Nonomuraea africana: one gene and its partner. The protein of the gene in region 2 interacts with the protein of the main gene of each other region in a pairwise test. Links are inferred from orthologs where the notes say so. Each region holds a gene or a part of one and is shown on either strand. Other genes may lie near its edges. The genes, in order: aceE and nth.

Region 1 (9,831 bases), 6.9 Mb from region 2 along the record:
CGCAACACCAAGCCGCCGCTGGCGGCGTGGGCGGTGTGGGAGGTCTTCGGCCGCAGCGGTGACGCCGCGTTCGTGAAGGAGCTCTACCCGAAGCTGGTCGCCTACCACGAGTGGTGGTACCGCAACCGCGACCATGACAGGGACGGCATCGCCGAGTACGGGGCCACCGTGGACCCGCTGAACAACACGGACGAGGAGCGGCGGGCGGCTATGGCGTGGGAGAGCGGGATGGACAACGCGCCCCGCTTCGACGCCACCCGGATGCTGGAGAACCGCGACGCGTCGGGAAAGGTCGTCGGCTACGCGGCCGACCAGGAGTCGGTGGACCTGAACGCCTACCTCAAGGCGGAGAAGGACTACCTGGCCAAGCTGGCGCTCGTGGCGGGCAGGCCGGGCGACGCCGCCCGCTGGACCCGCGAGTCGGCCACGCTGTCGCGCTTCATCCAGCGGCACATGTACGACAGCGCGACCGGCTTCTTCTACGACATCGACCTGACCACCGGCAGGCCGCTGGTCGAGCGGGGCAGGGCCATCGAGGGCGCCATCCCGCTCTGGGCAGGTGTGGCCAGCCGCACGCAGGCCGCCGCGGTGCGCGACAAGCTGGTCGATCCGGCGGAGTTCGGCACCTTCGTGCCGATGCCGACGGTGTCGAAGAGCTCGCCGTACTTCTCCGCCACGGCGTACTGGCGCGGGCCCGTCTGGCTCGACCAGGCCTACTTCGCGATCACCGGCCTGTCGAGGTACGGCTACCGCGCCGACGCCTCCTCGGCCGCCGAGCGGCTGCGGTCCAACGCGTCGGGGCTGCGCGGTGACGCGCCGATCCACGAGAACTACAACCCGCTCACCGGCGAGCGGCTGAACTCCTCCAACTTCAGCTGGTCGGCCGCCCTCCTGCTCGACCTTCCCCACTGATCACCCGGCCGCCCTTCTGCGCGGCCTTCCCCATCGACCGACCGGCCGCCTTTTGTCGCGGTCTTTCCCGTTTATCACCGACCGCTTTTTCGCGCGGTCTTCCCGTTGATCGACCGGCCGCCCTGGAGATCTTCTCCGGGCGGCCGGGCCTGCTAGAAGCCCCGCGACCAGTCGACGAGGTTGTGCAGCGGCCGTCCCTCCGTGAACCTGCGCCAGTTGTCCTCGAAGACCTCGAGGATCTGGCCCGACTCCTGGTCGGAGCCGCCCGCCGTGTGCTGGGTCAGCAGCGTGTGGGGGCTGCTCCACAGCGGATGGCCGGGCGGCAGCGGTTCGGTCGCGGTCACGTCGAGCACCGCCCCGCCGAGCCGCTCCTCCCGCAGCGCCGCCACCAGCGCGTCCTCATCGACCAGCGAGCCGCGCCCAGCGTTGACGAAGATCGCGCCACGCGGCAGCAGCGCCAGCCGGGCGGCGTCGACCAGCCCCGCGGTCTCCTGGGTGCCGGGCAGCAGCCCCACCAGCACGTCGGTCTCGGGCAACAGGGCGTCGAGCTCGTCGAGCGTCATCCTGCGCGAGTAGAGCGTCACCCGGCAGCCGAACGGCGCGAGCAGCTCGGCCAGCCGCCGCGCGATCGTGCCCGCGCCGAGAATGACCACCGAGGCCCCCGTGAGCAGCCGCAACCCGGGCCGCAGCGGGGTGGTCGACCACTCGTGCCGCTCCCCCAGCCTGGCCAGCGTGTCCACACCCCGGTACAGGGCGAGGATGCCGGCCAGGCAGGTCTGCGCCACGGGGTCGGCGAAGGTGCCCGACAGGTTCGTCACGGTGATGCGCCGGCCGAGCTCGGCCCAGTCGAGGCCCAGATACCTGTCGATGCCCATGGACGACAGCTGCAGCCACCTCAGCCGAGCCGTCCGCTCCAGCCATTCGGGCGGGCAGTTGCCGACCGCGACCTCCGCGCGCGCGAACGCCTCGAAGTCGCGGTCGGTCTGCTCCTTCGGCTGGGCGAACCACACGGGAACCCCGCCCGCGAGCGAGCGGACCCTGTCCTTCTCGGCCGCGGTGAGCGCCAGCTGCACATACAGATCCATGGTTTCAGTGTGACGAGGCCGGGCGGTCAGAGCGCCGCCGCGGTGACCAGGCCCGCCGACGGCGCGGCCATCTCCCTGAGCTGGTCGGCGAAGGCCAGCGCCTGCTCAGGCGTCATGCGCGGCTCGGTGCCCGTGTAGAACACCACGATGTCGCCCGAGGGCGAGCGCACGGGGGTGAAAGGAAGAAGTGGGGAGATCGCCATAGTGAGCATGATTCTTCCCTACGGGACCGACAATTTCCTGGCCATTTACCGGCCCGCACATCGGGCCCCGCACATCCGGCCCGCACATCCGGCCCGCACATCCGCCCAGACACCCGACCCTCACACCCAGGCCGCACATCCGACTCCAAGCCGGACGCAAGCGCGTCGCGATACCTCTGAGTGTGTCGTCAACCGTTCGTCCCGCTTGGAGAGACCCTCGTGCGCATCGGAGCCCGCATCCTGATCGGCCTGACCGCCGCCGCCACGCTCGCCCTATCCGGCTCGCCCGCCGCCACCGCCGGCCCGACCGTGGGAAACACCACCGTGGGGAACCCGACCGTGGGGAGCCCGACCGTGTGGAAGTGGGGCGCCGTCCACTCCACCGACGGGTGGGCCACCGCCTGGGGCAAGGTCGCCGTCGGCCAGTCGGGGCTCGTCGTGTCGGGCAAGCTCGACGACTCCTACGGCAAGGGCTGCTCGTGGGCGCTCATCCGCTACCAGAACTCCCTCAACGGGCGCTGGAGGACGCACGGCGTCTACAACTGCGTCACCGGAACCGGCACCTTCCGCAAGGACGTCGGCGGCGTCCTGCAGATCAGGGTGCGGGTCTGCAGGGGCACCGCCAAGCGCCCCGTTGGCAAGTGCTCCCGCTGGAAGACCATCTACACCCAGGGCGGCTGACCCAGCGGGCTCCCGCGAGTTCCGGGCCGCGGGGCGGCCCGGCGCACCACGGTGTCAGGCGGGGCAGGTCGCGCCCGAGTCGGGCACCTTGCCCTCCAGCAGGTAGGCGTTGACGGCGCCCGCGACGCAACGGCTGCCCGACAGGTACGCGCCGTGTCCCTCGCCCTCGTACGTCAGCAGCGTCGCGGTCTTGAGCTGCTCGACCAGCCTCGGCCCCCACTGGTACGGCGTGGCCGGGTCGCCCTTGCCCGCCACCACCAGGATCGGCCCCGACCCCGTCGCGTTCACCTTCCTGGCCTCGTCACTGCCCGGCACCGGCCAGACCGAGCACAAGGAGCCCGCGCCCGCGTTGCCGAACAGCGGCGAGATCTTCAGCGCCGCCTCCTCGGTACGGATCAGCTCCTCCTCGTCGGGCCGCTCGGCGGTGTCCACGCAGGTGATGGCCGGGAAGCTGGTCATCTCGCTGGAGTACGTGCCGTCGGGCCTGCGCCCGATGTAGGTGTCGGCCAGGTACATCAGCGCGCCGCCGTCGCCCTTCAGCGCGGAGTCGAGCGCGCTCTCCAGGAACGGCCAGCTCAGCTTGGAGTAGAGCGCCGCGGCCACCGCGGTGCTGGCCAGGCCCTGGGTGAGCAGCCGGTCGCCGACCTGCAGCGGAGCGTTGATCGACCGTTCCATGAGGCGGTCGATCTTCTTGTTGGCCGTCTCGGTGTCGGGCCCGAGCTCGCAACCCTCGGCCACGCAGTTCTTCAGGAAGCTCTCGTAGGCCTGCTGGAAGCCCGTGGTCTGCGCCATCGTCCGCTCCTCCAGGGTGACGCTGGGATCCAGCGGGGCGTCGAGGACGGTGCGGCCCACGTTCTTCGGGAACTTGGTGGCGTAGACGGCGCCGAGCTGCGTGCCGTACGACATGCCGAAGTAGTTGAGCTTGGCGTCGCCGAGGGCGACGCGCATCCTGTCGAGGTCCTGGGCGGCGTTGACGGTGCCGATGTACGGCAGGACCTCCCCCGAGTCCTTCTGGCACCGCAGGGCGAACTCCCGGGTGGCCGTCTCGATCTTGGCCCTGGTCTCGGCGTTGGCGGGCAGCGTGTTGAGCGAGGTGAAGGCGTCCATCTCGGCTCCGCTGCCGCAGGTGACGCCGCGGCTGCGCTGCACGCCGCGCGGGTCGAAGCTCACCAGGTCGTAGCGCGCGCCGAGCGTGCCGAAGGCCTTGGCCGCCTGCGCCATCGTGTCGACGCCCGAGGCGCCGGGGCCGCCGAAGTTGAACACCAGCGACCCGATGCGCGCGCCAGGGCCCGTGGCGGGGACCCTGATCAGCGCCAGGTCGATCGTCTCACCGTCGGGTTTGCCGTAGTCGAGCGGCACGGCCAGCTTCCCGCACTGCATGGTGGCGGCCGGCGTGGCCGGCGCGTCACCGCCGCGCCTGGTCAGGTCCGTGCAGGCGCCCCAGGCGATCTTCTGGGCCGCGGCGGTGGGCGAGGCGGTGGGCGTGGTGCCTCCTCCGGCGGAGCCGGTGGAGGTGCCGCAGGCGGCGAGCGAGATGGTCAGCCCTGCCGTCACGGTGACCGTGGTGAGAGTGCGGCGCATGGAAATATCCCCCGATATCGAGTAGCAACAAAATCCTGTCACAAACCCCGGCGAGGAACACGCCGCCCCGCGCCCGTCTTTCCCCGGCGGGTCGCGCCGGGGGAGGACGGCGAGGCGGCGTGCACCCCTCCTGAACACGCCGCCTCACCATCCAAGACAACGCCCCCGCCGATCCATGACGCGACTCGCCAGGAAAAGTTCGAAGAAAAAATGGAGCCCGTGCCGCGAACGGCACGGGCTCCATCGGAGCGAGAGTCAGACGCCCATCGACTGGGTGTCGTTGCTCTCGGCGCCACCCGCCTCGGTGACGCCGTTCTTCAGGTGGTAGCGCGCGATCGCCTCGCGCAGCACCTCACCGTCGAGCTCGCCGCGCTTGACCAGCCTGGTGAGCACCGCGAGGGTGATCGAGGCGGCGTCCACGTGGAAGTGGCGGCGCAGCGCCGAGCGGGTGTCGGACAGGCCGAACCCGTCGGTGCCGAGCGAGCTCCAGTCGCCGGGGACCCACTGCGAGATCTGGTCCTGCACGGCCTTCATGTAGTCGCTGACGCCCACGAACGGCCCCTCGGCGCCGCTGAGCGCCCGCGTGACGTACGGCACGCGCTGCTCGGCGTCGGGGTTGAGCAGATTGTGCTCGTCGCAGGCCAGCGCCTCGCGGCGCAGCTCCGACCAGGAGGTCGCCGACCAGACGGTGGCCGACACGCCCCAGTCCTCGGCCAGCAGGCGCTGGGCCTCCATCGCCCACGGGCCCGCGACGCCCGAGGAGAGGATGTTCGCCTTCGGGCCGTCCGTCCGCGGTCCGTCGGCGAACTTGTACAGGCCCTTCAGCAGGCCGTCCACGTCGAGGTCGGCGGGCTCGGCCGGCTGGATGTAGGGCTCGTTGTAGACGGTCAGGTAGTAGAAGACGTTCTCCGGCTGCTCGCCGTACATCCTCCGCAGGCCGTCCTTGACGATGTAGGCGGTCTCGAAGGCCCACGACGGGTCGTAGGAGACGGCGGCCGGGTTCGTCGAGGCGATCAGCGGGGTGTGACCGTCCTCGTGCTGCAGGCCCTCGCCGTTCAGCGTGGTGCGGCCCGCCGTCGCGCCGAGCAGGAAGCCCCTGCCCATCTGGTCGCCCAGCTGCCACATCTGGTCGCCGGTGCGCTGCCACCCGAACATCGAGTAGAAGATGTAGATCGGGATCATCGCCTCGCCGTGCGTGGCGTAGGAGGTGCCGGCCGCGGTCATCGAGGCCATGGAGCCGGCCTCGTTGATGCCCTCGTGCAGGATCTGACCCTCGGTCGACTCCTTGTACGACAGCAGCAGGTCCCTGTCGACGGCCTCGTAGGTCTGGCCGTGCGGGCTGTAGATCTTCGCGGTGGGGAACATCGCGTCGAGACCGAAGGTGCGGGCCTCGTCGGGGATGATCGGCACGAACCTCTTGCCGATCTCCTTGTCGCGCATGAGGTCCTTGAGCAGCCGGACGAAGGCCATGGTTGTGGCCACCTGCTGCTTGCCCGAGCCCTTGGCGAACTGCTTGTAGACGTCGTCGCCGGGCAGCTTGAGCGACTTGGCGCGGACCACGCGCCTCGGCAGCACGCCGCCCAGCGCCGCGCGGCGCTCCTTCATGTAGGCGATCTCTTCGTCGTTCTCGCCCGGGTGGAAGTAGGGCGGCAGGTCACCCTCGAGCGCGGAGTCGGGGATCGGCAGGTAGAGCCGGTCGCGGAACTCCTTCAGCTCGGCCTTGGTCATCTTCTTCATCTGGTGCGTGGCGTTGCGCGCCTCGAAGTCCTTGCCCAGGGTCCAGCCCTTGATGGTCTGGGCGAGGATGACCGTCGGCTGGCCGACGTGCTCACGGGCCGCCTTGAAGGCCGCGTAGACCTTGCGGTAGTCGTGGCCGCCGCGCGACAGCTTGCGGATGTCGTCGTCGGTCAGGTGCTCGACCATCTTGCGCAGGCGCGGGTCGCCGCCGAAGAAGTTGTCGCGGATGTAGGCGCCCGACTCGACCGAGTAGGTCTGGAACTGGCCGTCGGGCGTGGTGTTCATCTGGTTGACCAGCACGCCGTCGACGTCGGCCGCCAGCAGCGGGTCCCAGTCGCGGCCCCAGACGACCTTGATGACGTTCCAGCCCGCGCCGCGGAAGTACGACTCGAGCTCCTGGATGATCTTGCCGTTGCCCCGGACCGGGCCGTCGAGCCGCTGCAGGTTGCAGTTGATGACGAAGGTGAGGTTGTCGAGCTCCTCACGGGCGGCCAGGCCGATCGCACCGATCGACTCGGGCTCGTCCATCTCGCCGTCGCCGAGGAAGGCCCAGACGTGGCTCCTGGAGGTGTCCTTGATCTTGCGGTTGAGCAGGTAGCGGTTGAACCGCGCCTGGTAGATCGCGCCGATCGGGCCCAGGCCCATCGACACGGTCGGGAACTCCCAGAAGTCGGGCATGAGCCGCGGGTGCGGGTAGGAGGGCAGGCCGTGGAAGCCGTGCGACAGCTCCTGGCGGAAGGCGTCGAGCTGGGCCTCGTTGAGGCGACCCTCGAGGAAGGCGCGGGCGTAGATGCCCGGCGCGGCGTGCCCCTGGAAGAAGACCTGGTCGCCGGACTCGCCGTGGTCCTTGCCGCGGAAGAAGTGGTTGAAGCCCACCTCGTACAGCGAGGCGGCGGAGGCGTAGGTGGCGATGTGGCCGCCGACGTTGGTGCGCGCGTTCGCGCGCGAGACCATCACCGCGGCGTTCCACCTGATGTAGGCCCTGATACGGCGCTCGACGTGCTCGTCGCCGGGGAACCAGGGCTCGCGCTCCGGCGGGATGGTGTTGATGTAGTCGGTGCTGCGCAGGCCAGGCACGCCGACCTGGTGCTCGCGGGCCCGCTCCAGCAGGCGAAGCATCAAGTAGCGGGCGCGGGTGCGGCCCTCGGTCTTGATGACGTTGTCGAGGGACTCGAGCCACTCGTTGGTCTCGCTGGGGTCGACATCAGGCAGCTGGCTGGGTAGGCCGTCGCTGATGATCGAGAAACGCTGGCGTCCGGAAGCCACTGGGTCTCGCCTTCCGAGGATCGACTGATGTCTGGTCTGGGTCGCCTTCCATCCTGGTCGCTAACTCCGGAAAGTGCATCTCTACTGACCGGTAACCAGAACGTCCCTGCTGGCAGGGCCATAAGTGGTGGCCTAGACCACCGATGGTAGGACGAATCGCCACCAAAGGTTACATCCAGGTGCGGATTTAACAACCCCGGAAAAGCTACGAAATTTCTGGCAGGCACTCGGCGCCCCGATCGGTCCGCCGCGAGTGGCCGCGCGCCAGCGTAGCGCCACAGGAGAAGGGGTCTGCCGACGGGTAACGTTTTGGTCATCATTCGCTCTTGCTCTCTAGTGAGAACAGGGGCTTTTCCAATCGCGCCCGCCGTACGAAGGTGGAGGTATGAACGCGACGGTTGGAGACCGGCTCCACGTCCACGGGAGCACCGTGGGCGAGAGGGACCGGATCGGAGAGATCATCGAGGTCCGCGGCGCGGACGGCGGGCCTCCCTACATGGTCAGGTTCGACGACGGCCACACCGGCCTGGTCTTCCCCGGCCCGGACGCGGTGGTCGAGCCCAAGTAGGATTTCCATGTGAAATCCCAGATCATCTCGCTGACCACCGGGTCGCGCGAGACGGTGCACGACATCACCGGTGAATGCGAGGCCTTCGCCGGCACGGCGGGCGGCGACGGGCTGCTGCACGTCTTCGTGCCCCATGCCACGGCGGGGGTGGCGATCATCGAACTCGGCGCCGGCAGCGACGACGACCTGCTGTCGGCGCTGGGTGATCTCCTGCCCGGCGACGATCGATGGCGACACGCCCACGGTTCGCGGGGGCACGGCAGATCCCACGTCATGCCGGCGCTCATCCCGCCCTACGCCACGGTGCCCGTCCTGGGCGGACGGCTGGCCCTGGGCACCTGGCAGTCGATCGCCGTCGTCGACCTCAACGTCGACAACAGTGAACGCCAGGTTCGCCTGTCGTTTTTGTCTGATTAATCCGTCTAGAGTACGGCCGTCCTCGTGGCGACCGTTGACGACTGAGGGTCACAGCGTGTGGACTGTCCCGAAGCGATGACCGCATATCAGGAGGGATACAAGTGAGCGCGACCGCGGGTCAGGCGCAGGGCGAGCGCGGCCTGGCCGAACGACTCGGCCTCAAGCCGGGTCAGGTGGTGCAGGAGATCGGTTGGGACGAGGACTGCGACGAAGAGCTTCGCGAGTCCATCGAGAACCTGACCGGCACCGAGCTACTCGACGAGGACACCGACGAAGTCGCCGACGTGGTGCTGCTGTGGTGGCGCGACGGCGACGGGGACCTCTTCGACGCTCTGAGTGACGCCATGCGATCTCTGGCCGACGCGGGCCAGATCTGGCTCCTGACTCCCAAGGCAGGCAGAGACGGCCACGTGGAGCCGAGCGACATCGGGGAGGACGCCACCACGGCGGGCCTCTCCCAGACCAGCAGCATCTCCGCCGCACCCGATTGGTCGGGGACCAGGCTTGTGGCGCCCAAGGGCCGGCGCTAGTCAGACGTTGACGCCTGCCGTGCGGCCCCGAGGGGGTCGTACGGCAGGATGAATCGCATGGCTCCCGACTTCGAACTGCCCGACCAGCACGGCACGCCGGTCAGGCTCTCCGGCCTGCGCGGCAGCCGCGTCCTGCTGATCTTCTACCCGGTCGCCTTCAGCGGCGTGTGCCGCGGCGAGCTCGGCCAGGTGCGCGACGAGCTCATTCCGCACCTGCCCGCCGACGTCAGGGTGCTCGGCGTGTCCGTCGACTCCATGTTCGCCCAGCGGGCATGGGCGGAGCAGGAGGGGTACGAGTTCCCCCTGCTCTCCGATTTCTGGCCCCACGGACAGGTCGCTCAGGCGTACGGTGTGTTCGATGAGAAGAAAGGGCTCGCCAAGCGCGGGACCTTCCTCATCGACGGCGAGGGCGTGATCAGGTGGTCGGTCGTCAACCCGATCTCCTCGGCGCGTGACGTCGCCGACTATCTCAAGGCTCTGTCCTAACGGAGGGAAACCATGCCCTGCTACCAGTGCGGGGCCCGGCAGACCGACCCGGTCCGCGGTGCCTCGCCGTGGCGGCGCGGGGTACGCGGCGAGGTCCAGGTGCTCATCTGCCCGGACTGCCAGCTGTCGCACGACCTCGAACTCGACGTGTGCGAGTCCTGCGGCTCCTCGTCGCTCATCTGCCGGCTCGGCGAGGTCGAGTGCCGGTCCTGCGGTGCCGTACGGCTCGCCCGACTGTCGGCGCCCACGGGCTCGGCGCCGCCGCCCGGCCTGGCCGACGAGGTCGAGGCGGCGCTCAACAGAGTGCTGGGTCTTTCTCGACATTAGGTGCGCTATCGTTCATAGCCGTTGACCTGCCACCGCCC
Region 2 (9,346 bases):
GGGGTCGAGCGTGGTCTTGATGCGCAGCCCACCGCGCTGGAGCAGCTTCTCGCGGTCTTCCGGCGTGGCGCCGAAGTCGGGGTTGGTGAGGATCTCGTTCTTCACGTAGAGGCAGAAGTACGGGTACTTGCTCTCCTCGCAGCCGCCCGGGATCTTGGTGCCCTTGAAGCCCAGCTTCTCCTTCTTGGCGGCGGCCGCCTCGGCCACGGTGATCTTCCCCAGCTCGGCCATCCTGTCGAGGACGGTGTTGCGCCGGTTCATCAGGTGGTCCCTGGCGGTCTTGCCCAGGGTGGGGTCGGTGCGGACCGGGTTCTGCACCGCTCCGGCCAGCGTGGCGGCCTCGGACAGGTCGAGCTTGGCGGCGGGCTTGCCGAAGAAGCGCTTGGCCGCGGCCTGGATGCCGTAGGCGCCCGCGCCGAAGTAGGAGATGTTGAGGTACTTCTCGAGGATCTGGTCCTTGGTGTACTTGGCCTCGATCGCCATGGCGTAGCGCAGCTCGTCGAGCTTGCGGGAGACGGTCGGCGCGATGGCCGCCATCGCCTCCTTCTTCGTCTTGGCCTTGTTGAACTGCACCAGCTTGACGTACTGCTGGGTGATCGAGGAGCCACCCTGGACCACGCCGCCGCCCGTGATGTTCTTGGCGAGGGCGCGGGCGGTGCCCTCGATGTCGATGGCGCCGTGCTCGTAGAAGCGGAAGTCCTCGATCGAGATGATCGCGGTGCGCATCACGGGGGCGATCTGGTCGATCTTCACCGACTCGCGGTTCTGGTAGTAGAACTGCGCGATCTGCTTGCCGTCGGCGTCGAAGATCTCGGTGCGTTCAGGAAGCGGGGGCTCGTCGAGCCGCTCCGGTCGCAGGGAGAGCGACTCCGTCGTCGACTTGGCCGTCAGGCCCACGCCGCCCACGGCGGGCAGCGCGATGGCGGCGGTCAGCACGCCACCGGCGGTGCCGGCGGCCAGCAGCCGTACGACGTTCACGAACGGGTTCGAGCGGTCTTTGCCCTGAGCTTGCACGGAACCAAGACTACGTCGAAAGAGAGGCGTAATCGGTAACTGGAGCCCATTTCGCCTTGACTGGGTGGGGTGACTAGTCATTCCCGGTCAAGTATCTCGCGAGAAATTGGTCCTGCCGGGTCTGTCGGCCCGAAGGTCTGGTTGCGTACGTTCTCCACTGCGGCAACTGAATACGGAGGCTCGGCGCCCGCGCCCGTCGGCCCCAAATGACGACTGACCACCTAAGGGGAGTGGGGTCGAAACATGTGGATCACGGATTGGACCTCCCGTGCCGCCTGTCGGGGTGCGGATCCGGACGCGCTGTTCGTCCAGGGAGCCGCTCAGAACAGGGCGAAGCTGATCTGCCGAGGATGCCCGGTCCGTACCGAGTGCCTCGCCGATGCGCTCGACAACCGCATCGAGTTCGGGGTGTGGGGCGGTATGACGGAGCGGGAACGGCGAGCGCTGCTGCGGCGGCGGCCCGATGTGGACTCATGGCGTGAGCTGCTGGAGTCCGCGAAGGAAGAGTACGAGCGGACTAACGAGCTGATCGCCGGCTGAACGTCGCGACGGCACGGCCGGCGGAACCTCGCCGGCCGTGCCGTCGTGTCTCATGCCCTGGCCAGGGCCAGCAGGTCGCCGATCTCGCGGAGCCCAGCGAGGTCGTGGACGTCCTCCGACATGGCCGGGATCTGGGCGACCGGCACCGTGGGGTGGGCCGAGACGAAGTGCTCCTGCTCGCGGTGCTCACGGGCGGCGAGCTGCATCCGTCCGGCGTGCAGCCGCAACACGGCGGCGGTCAGCTCGTGCTCGCCCTTCGACTCCAGGTCCTCCGCTGCGGCCGCGCTGCGCGCCGCTGAAAGCCCTGCTGCGGGCGAGAGATGCACGCGGTTGACCACGAGCCCGGCCAGCGGCATGCGCTCCTCAGCGAGCCTCTCGACGAAGTACGAGGCCTCGCGCATCGCGTCGCGCTCGGGCGCGGCGACGACCACGAAGGCCGTGCCGGGCGCCTGCAGCAGCTTGTAGGTCATCTCGGCGCGCTGCCTGAAACCGCCGAAGACCGCGTCGAGCGCGGAGACGAAGGTCTGCAGGTCCTTGATCACCTGCGCGCCCAGCAGCTTGGTCATCGCGCCCGCGACGAGCCCGAAGCCGGCGTTGAGCAGCTTGAAGGCGCTGCGCCCTCCGGCCTTGGCCGGCGCCATCAGCAATCTGATGAAGCGCCCGTCGAGGAAGCGGCCGAGGCGCTCGGGGGCGTCGAGGAAGTCGAGTGCCGAGCGCGAGGGCGGCGTGTCGACGATGATCAGGTCCCACTCGTCCGAGCGGCGCAGCTGGCCGAGCTTCTCCATCGCCATGTACTCCTGCGTGCCGGCGAAGCTGGAGCTGAGCGACTGGTAGAAGGGGTTGGTCAGGATCTGGCGGGCCCGCTCCGGATCGGCGTGCGCCTCGATGATCTCGTCGAAGGTCCGCTTCATGTCGAGCATCATCGCGAACAGCTGGCCCTCGCCCGAGGAGTGGACCAGGCGTGGGGTGTTGTCCAGCTCGGTCAGGCCCATCGACTGGGCCAGCCGGCGGGCGGGGTCGACGGTCAGCACGACCGCGCTGCGTCCCCGCTCGGCCGCGCGCAGCCCCAGCGCCGCGGCGGTCGTGGTCTTGCCCACGCCGCCGGAGCCGCAGCACACGACGATGCGGGTGCCCCTGTCGTCGAGGATCGCGTCGACGTCGAGCACGGGCGGGACCCTGGTCATGCCGCTCCCTTGGTGCAGATGGCCTCGGCCAGCTCGTACAGCCCCGCCAGGTCCACGCCGTCGGCCAGCAACGGCAGCTCGTAGCACGGGACCGCCGCCGCCATCAGCGAGGCGCGCTCGGTCTTCTCCAGTTCGGTACGGCGGGCGTGCTCCACGACCTCCGCTGCCAGGGCGTCCGCCACGGCAGAGGCGTCGCCGGCGCCGTCCGCGAGGCCTGCCGCCTTGAGCCCGAGCGCGATCTCGCCCGCGTCGAATCGTCCTTTGACAGCGGAGTCAAGTGTCGCCTGCGGAAGCAGTGATTCACGGACCATGTTGATGAAGATTCCACCCGCGGGAAGACCTGCCGAGCGCAATTCGGTAATGCCGTCGAGAGTTTCCTGAACCGGCATCTCCTCTAGAACCGTCACGAAGTGGACAGCCGTCTCGGGAGACTTCACCACTCCGCTCACGAGATCCGAGTGGTTCTTGATGGGCCCCACGCGCGCCAGGCCGGCCACCTCCTGCGTCACGTTGAGGAAGCGGGTGACGCGGCCGGTGGGCGGGGCGTCGAGCACGACGGCGTCGTAGACGCGCTTGCCGTTCTTGCCGCGCCGCCGTACCGCCTCGGTCGTCTTGCCGGTGACCAGCACGTCGCGGAAGCCGGGCGCCACGGTGGTGGCGAAGTCGACGATGCCCATCTTGGCCAGCGTGCGGCCCGCCCTGCGCATGCCGTAGAACATCTCGAGGTACTCGAGCATGGCCTCTTCGGGGTCGATGGCCAGCGCGTAGACGTCGCCCCCGCCGGGGGCGACAGCGATCTTGCGCTCCTCGTACGGCAGCGGCGGCAGGTCGAAGATCTGGGCGATGCCCTGCCTGCCCTCCACCTCGACGAGGAGGACCTTGCGACCGCCCGAGGCCAGCGCGAGGGCGAGCGAGGCGGCCACCGTCGTCTTGCCCGTGCCGCCCTTACCGGTCACGACGTGCAGCCGCACGCCGTCCCAATCGGTGTCCCTTGCCGTCACATCTGCCAGGCTACCGAACGGTTACTTGTGTCCCTCTTTGAGATTGCTCACAACCCCGCCCCCACCGGGGGATGGCGAGCTCCACCCGCGTGCGCGAACGTGCGGGTGGGATGGGGGCAGGCGTTCTTGGGTTCTTAGGGACGTGGGTCCATTCCTCGAAGACCTCGCCATCTCCCGCGTGCGGGGGCGTGCCGGGTGGATGGTGCGGGCTGGGGTTCTTGGGTTTTTCCGGGGGCGGCGGCGCGTGGCCGGTGTGCGTGGGCGGTGGTCGTGGGTGGGTCACTACGCTGGCCCTCATGAAGAAATGGGAGTACCTCACCGCCCCGGTGCTGATCCACAACACCAAGATGATTCTCGACAACTTCGGCGCCGACGGCTGGGAACTGGTCCAGATCGTGCAGGGTCCCGACGGCCAGGGCCTGGTCGCCTACTTCAAGAGGGAGAAGGCATGACCCCCGAGGAGAAGCTGGCCGAGCTCGGCCTGACGCTGCCCGAGGTCGTGGCCCCGCTGGCGGCCTACGTCCCGGCCGTGCGCAGCGGCGACTACGTCTACACCTCGGGCCAGGTCCCGATGGTCGACGGCAAGCTGCCCCAGACCGGCAAGGTCGGCGCGGAGGTGAGCCTCGAGGAGGCTCGCGAGCTGGCGAAGATCTGCGCGCTCAACGCCCTGGCCGCGGTCAAGTCGCAGATCGGCGACCTGTCGAAGATCAAGAGGATCGTCAAGGTCGTCGTCTTCGTGGCGAGCACGCCCGACTTCACCGCCCAGCCCCAGGTCGGCAACGGCGCCAGCGAGTTGCTGCGAGACGTCCTCGGCGACCTCGGCGTGCACGCCCGCAGCGCGGTGGGCGTCACCGTGCTTCCGCTGGACGCCCCAGTGGAAGTGGAGCTGATCGCGGAGGTATAACCGAGTGATGTTCTGGAGGAGGTCATGTGGACAACGGCATCCCGCTGCCCGGTGAGTTCGGCGAGCGAGCACGAGACATCCTGGCCGGACGGGTCCAGCCGGTCCCCCCGAGGGACGCCGCCACGGTGGTGATCCTGCGTGACAGCCCTCGCGGTCCGCAGGTCTACCTCCTCAGACGCAAGGCGAGCATGGCCTTCGCCGCCGGCGCGTACGTCTTCCCCGGCGGCTCGGTCGACCCGCGCGACACCGACCACGCGGTCGCGTGGGCCGGGCCCTCGCCGAAGGAGTGGGGCGAGGTGTTCAACGCCGACGAGAAGACCGCCAGGGGCCTGGTGTGCGCCGCTGTACGGGAGACCTTCGAGGAGTCGGGGGTGCTCCTTGCGGGTCAGGGAGAGGACACGGTCGTCGCCGACACCACCGGCGACGACTGGGAGGCCGACAGGGTCGCGCTGATCGACAGGAGCCTGGCCTTCGCCGACTTCCTCGGCAAGCGCGGCCTGGTGCTCCGCTCCGACCTGCTCAAGCCGTGGGCGCACTGGATCACGCCGGAGATCGAGGTCAAGAGGTTCGACACCAGGTTCTTCGTCGCGGTGCTCCCCGAGGGGCAGCGCACCCGCGACGTGGGCGGGGAGGCGGACAAGGTGGTGTGGCGGCGTCCGGCCGAGGCCCTGGGCGGGGAGTTCTTCCTGATGCCGCCGACCCACCGCACGCTCACCGAGCTCTCGGCCTTCGGGAGCGTCGAGGAGGTCATGGCGGCGGAGCGGGAGATCGTCCGCATCATGCCCCGAGCGGTGGAGATCGACGGCGAGATGCGGCTGATGGCATGAGCGGTCTGTACCTCCCGCTGGCGGGCCCCGACGGCATCCGCACCGACCACGCGGAGAACCTGCTGGCGCCCAACCCTTCGGAGATGACCCTGGAGGGGACCAACACCTGGGTGATCGGCACGGACGAGGTGGTCGTCGTCGATCCCGGCCCCGATGACGAAGCGCATCTCCAGCGGATCGTCCGGCACCTGGGTCGGCGCAGGGTCGTCCAGATCCTGCTGACGCACGGCCACCACGACCACAGCGGCGGCGCAGGACGCCTCGCCGAGCTGGTCGGCGCGCCCGTGCGGGCGCTCGACCCGCGGCACCGGCTGGGTGACGAGGGGCTGTCCGACGGCGACGTGATCGAGGTCGGCGGCCTGGAACTGAGGGTGTACGGCACGCCGGGGCACTCGTTCGACTCGCTGTGCTTCTGGCTGCCCGCGGATCTCGCCATGCTGACCGGCGACACCGTGCTGGGCAGGGGCACGACGGTGATCGCCCACGACGGGAACCTGGCCGACTACCTGCGCACGCTCGACCGGCTGCGCGCCGCGGCCGAGGAGCTGGGAGCCGAGACGCTGCTGCCGGGACACGGGCCCGCGCTCGCCGACCCGCTGCACGCGCTCGACGGCTACATCGCCCACCGGCGCGAGCGCCTCGACCAGATCAGGGCGGCGAGGGCATCAGGCGCCACGACGCCGCGCGAGATCGTGGAGATCGTCTACGCGGACGTCGACAGGGCACTGTGGTTCGCCGCCGAGATGTCCGTGCGCGCCCAGCTCGACTACCTGGACCGGTTGTAGAGCCGTTCCATGTCGAGGATGACCACGGCCTTGGCCTCGATGCGCAGCCAGCCGCGCTGAGCGAAGTCGGCCAGCGCCTTGTTGACCGTCTCCCTCGAGGCGCCGACCAGCTGCGCCAGCTCCTCCTGGGTGAGGTCGTGGTGGACGCGCAGGCCGTCGTCGGTCTTGGTGCCGAAGCGCTCGGCCAGGTCGAGCAGCGCCTTGGCCACGCGTCCCGGCACATCGGTGAAGACCAGGTCGGCCAGCACGTCGTTGGTGCGGCGCAGCCGCTGCGCCAGCGCGCGCAGCAGGTGGAGCGCCACCTCGGGGCGGCCGGTCAGCCATGGCCGCAGGTCGTCGTGGCCGAGCCCGGCCAGCCTGACATCGGTCAGCGCGGAGGCGGTCGCGGTACGCGGGCGTGGGTCGAACAGTGACAGCTCGCCGAACATCTCGCTCGGCCCGAGCACGCTCAACAGGTTCTCGCGGCCGTCAGGGGCCGTGCGCGACAGCTTGATCTTGCCGTCGAGAACGACGTAGAGCCGGTCACCGGTCTCGTTCTCGCTGAACAGGGTCTGACCCTTGGACAGCTGAACCTCGGTGATGCTCGTGCGCAGCGCGGCGGCGCTCTCGCGGTCGAGCGCGGCGAACAGGGGGGCCTTGCCCAGCACGTCTTCGGTGTTCACTCTGCCTCCTCAGCAGCCATTGTGACCTACCCCACTGCAGAGGTCAGGAGTGACCCATGCGAAAAGGCTCAAGGGGACGCCACCTGCTGGTCGCCACGAAGTTCCCTGGACGGAGTTTACGGACTGAACGCGACAAAGCGTTACTCAACGGATCGCTTCCCCCGCACGTAGCCGCTGGCCATACGCTTGCGGGATGGAGACCCGGCTGGCGCTGGTACGGCGGGCGCGACGGATGAACAGGATCCTCGCCGAGACCTACCCCGACGCGCACTGTGAGCTCGACTTCACCAACCCCCTCGAGCTGCTGGTTGCCACGATCCTGTCGGCGCAGTGCACGGACAAGCGCGTCAACATGGTCACGCCCACGCTGTTCGCGAAGTACCCGACCGTCGACGACTACGCAGGCGCGGACCCGTCCGAGATGGAAGAGATCATCAAGTCCACCGGGTTCTTCAGGGCGAAGACCAACAGCATCATCGGGATGGCCCAGGCGATATCCGCGAAGCACGGCGGCGTCGTGCCCGGCCGCCTCGCCGACCTGGTCGCCCTGCCCGGAGTGGGCCGCAAGACCGCCAACGTGGTGCTCGGCAACGCCTTCGGCGTGCCGGGTCTGACCGTCGACACGCACTTCCAGCGGCTGGTGCGGCGCTTCGGCTGGACCGAGGAGGCGGACCCGGTGAAGATCGAGCGGGTGGTGGGGGAGCTGATCCCCAAGCGCGAGTGGACCGTGTTCTCGCACCGGGTGATCTGGCACGGCCGGCGCATCTGCCACGCCCGCAGGCCGGCCTGCGGGGTGTGCCCCCTGGCGGCGCTCTGCCCCTCGTACGGCACCGGCCCCACCGAGACGGGTCAGGCGGCCAAGCTCGTCAGGTCGGGTCCCTTCTCGTAGCTGACAGGACCGGGCGAGGGAAGCCCGGAAAGGCGTGATGTGTTGGAGTCAGACGTGACCGACGTCCCCGCATGGCTGGACAGGCTGGCCGCCCGAGCCGTCCACACCCCCGTCCCCCAAGGGCTGCGCCCGCCCGCTCGTGGCGGGCGGCCCGCCGCGGTGCTGATGCTCTTCGGCGAGGGCCCCGACGGCCCCGACCTGCTCCTCATCCAGCGCAGCTCGCGCGGTCGCAGGCACGCGGGCCAGCCCGCCTTTCCCGGCGGCGGCGTCGATCCCGAGGACGGCGGGCCCGTGGGCGCGGCGCTGCGGGAGGCCGCCGAGGAGACGGGAATCGATCCCGCGGGGGTCAAGGTGCTCTGCACCCTCCCCGAGCTGTTCGTCTGGCGCAGCGACAACCGGGTCACCCCTGTCATCGGCTGGTGGCACACGCCCTCCGCGCACTACGCCGCGGCTCCCGACGAGGTCGAGTCCGTGGAGCGGGTCCCGATCGCCGAGCTGGTCGATCCGGCCAACCGGATCATCCTGCGCACCCCGACGGGGCACCAGGCTCCCGCCTTCAAGGTGCGCGGGCTGCTGGTGTGGGGGTTCACCGCGATGGTGCTCGACGCGGTGCTGCGCGAAGGCGGCCTGGAGCGGCCGTGGGACACCGGCAGGGTGGAGGACCTACCCCCCGACGTCCTCGACCTGGCTGCCCGTGGCTAGCGCCAGCCCGAGCGTCGCCCAGTCGGCCACGTCGTCGTCGCTGTCACGCATGAGCGCGCGCAGCGCGGCGAGCCCGGTCGGATCGGGCGGCCGGCCGCACACGTTCGGCAGCGCGTAGGCGGCGCCGTACCTCACCCTGGCATCCGGGTGGCCCGACAGTTCGATCACCGAGGGCAGGGAGCGCGGGTCGCCGAGGTGGCCGAAGGCGATCAGCACGGAGAAGAGCACCATGGGGTCGTCCTCGCTGGCGGCCAGGAAGCGCAGCACGGGCAGCGCCCTGTCCTTGAAGGTGGCCAGCTGGCCCATGATGTCGATGCCCAGCAGGCGTTCGGCGACCTGCTGCCCCGCGCACAGCCGCCTGGCCTCCGTGAAGGTCTCCAGATCGCCCCGTTCCTGTAGCGTGGAGATCACATGCCAGCGAACGGGGCCGCCGGGATCGGTGTCGCCAAGTGCTGCCTCGATGAGATCGCGCATCATTTAGAGGGTATTTCCGCCGCCGGGGCCGTCGTAGCCGAAGACGTGCACGCTTGACCGTCCCGGTGGATACCTTTGAAGCGTGCGCGGTGATCTGCTCGACCTCATTCTGATCGGCCTCGTGATCGCCTTCGGCATCTCGGGTTACCGCCAGGGCTTCGTCATCGGCGCCTTCAGCTTCGTGGGGTTCATCGGCGGGGCCCTGCTCGGCATCTTCATCGCGCCGCCGATCTCCAAGGCCGTGGTCGAGGGGGAGACCGAACAGGCGCTGCTCGCGATCGTCATCGTCTTCCTGACCGCGACCGTCGGCCAGTTCGCCTCCTCCACCATCGGGGCGGTGGTCCGCAGCCACGTCACCTGGGAG

The links.
Region 1: the proteins of nth (region 2) and aceE interact in binary tests that used the Escherichia coli proteins (3 or more experiments, as listed by UniProt). The link is inferred for Nonomuraea africana from one-to-one orthologs.

What each region holds. Positions count from the first base shown.
Region 1 is NZ_JADBEF010000001.1:958,909-968,739, reverse strand. What follows is about bases 4,518-7,806. They hold aceE (pyruvate dehydrogenase (acetyl-transferring), homodimeric type), read right to left. Parts: upstream 7,466-7,806; coding sequence 4,718-7,465; downstream 4,518-4,717. Outside these bases: H4W81_RS49150 (MGH1-like glycoside hydrolase domain-containing protein), read left to right, coding at 1-912; H4W81_RS04350 (D-2-hydroxyacid dehydrogenase), read right to left, coding at 1,065-1,997; H4W81_RS04345 (hypothetical protein), read right to left, coding at 2,024-2,209; H4W81_RS04340 (hypothetical protein), read left to right, coding at 2,420-2,881; H4W81_RS04335 (alpha/beta hydrolase), read right to left, coding at 2,936-4,462; H4W81_RS04325 (DUF1918 domain-containing protein), read left to right, coding at 7,851-8,033; H4W81_RS04320 (YjbQ family protein), read left to right, coding at 8,043-8,450; H4W81_RS04315 (DUF3052 domain-containing protein), read left to right, coding at 8,552-8,980; H4W81_RS04310 (peroxiredoxin), read left to right, coding at 9,029-9,466; H4W81_RS04305 (hypothetical protein), read left to right, coding at 9,479-9,793. UniProt on the Escherichia coli protein: Component of the pyruvate dehydrogenase (PDH) complex, that catalyzes the overall conversion of pyruvate to acetyl-CoA and CO(2).
Region 2 is NZ_JADBEF010000001.1:7,859,301-7,868,646, forward strand. What follows is about bases 6,155-8,958. They hold nth (endonuclease III), read left to right. Parts: upstream 6,155-7,110; coding sequence 7,111-7,806; downstream 7,807-8,958. Other genes in these bases: H4W81_RS37500 (MBL fold metallo-hydrolase), read left to right, coding at 6,155-6,255; H4W81_RS37505 (Crp/Fnr family transcriptional regulator), read right to left, coding at 6,237-6,917; H4W81_RS37515 (NUDIX hydrolase), read left to right, coding at 7,861-8,508; H4W81_RS37520 (HEAT repeat domain-containing protein), read right to left, coding at 8,470-8,958. Also shown: H4W81_RS37465 (transglycosylase domain-containing protein), read right to left, coding at 1-1,014; H4W81_RS37470 (WhiB family transcriptional regulator), read left to right, coding at 1,258-1,554; ATPase BagB, read right to left, coding at 1,605-2,738; ATPase BagA, read right to left, coding at 2,735-3,739; H4W81_RS37485 (Sp36 family protein), read left to right, coding at 4,036-4,191; H4W81_RS37490 (RidA family protein), read left to right, coding at 4,188-4,643; H4W81_RS37495 (NUDIX hydrolase), read left to right, coding at 4,670-5,470; more of H4W81_RS37500, read left to right, coding at 5,467-6,154; more of H4W81_RS37520, read right to left, coding at 8,959-8,985; H4W81_RS37525 (MarP family serine protease), read left to right, coding at 9,065-9,346. UniProt on the Escherichia coli protein: DNA repair enzyme that has both DNA N-glycosylase activity and AP-lyase activity. The DNA N-glycosylase activity releases various damaged pyrimidines from DNA by cleaving the N-glycosidic bond, leaving an AP (apurinic/apyrimidinic) site.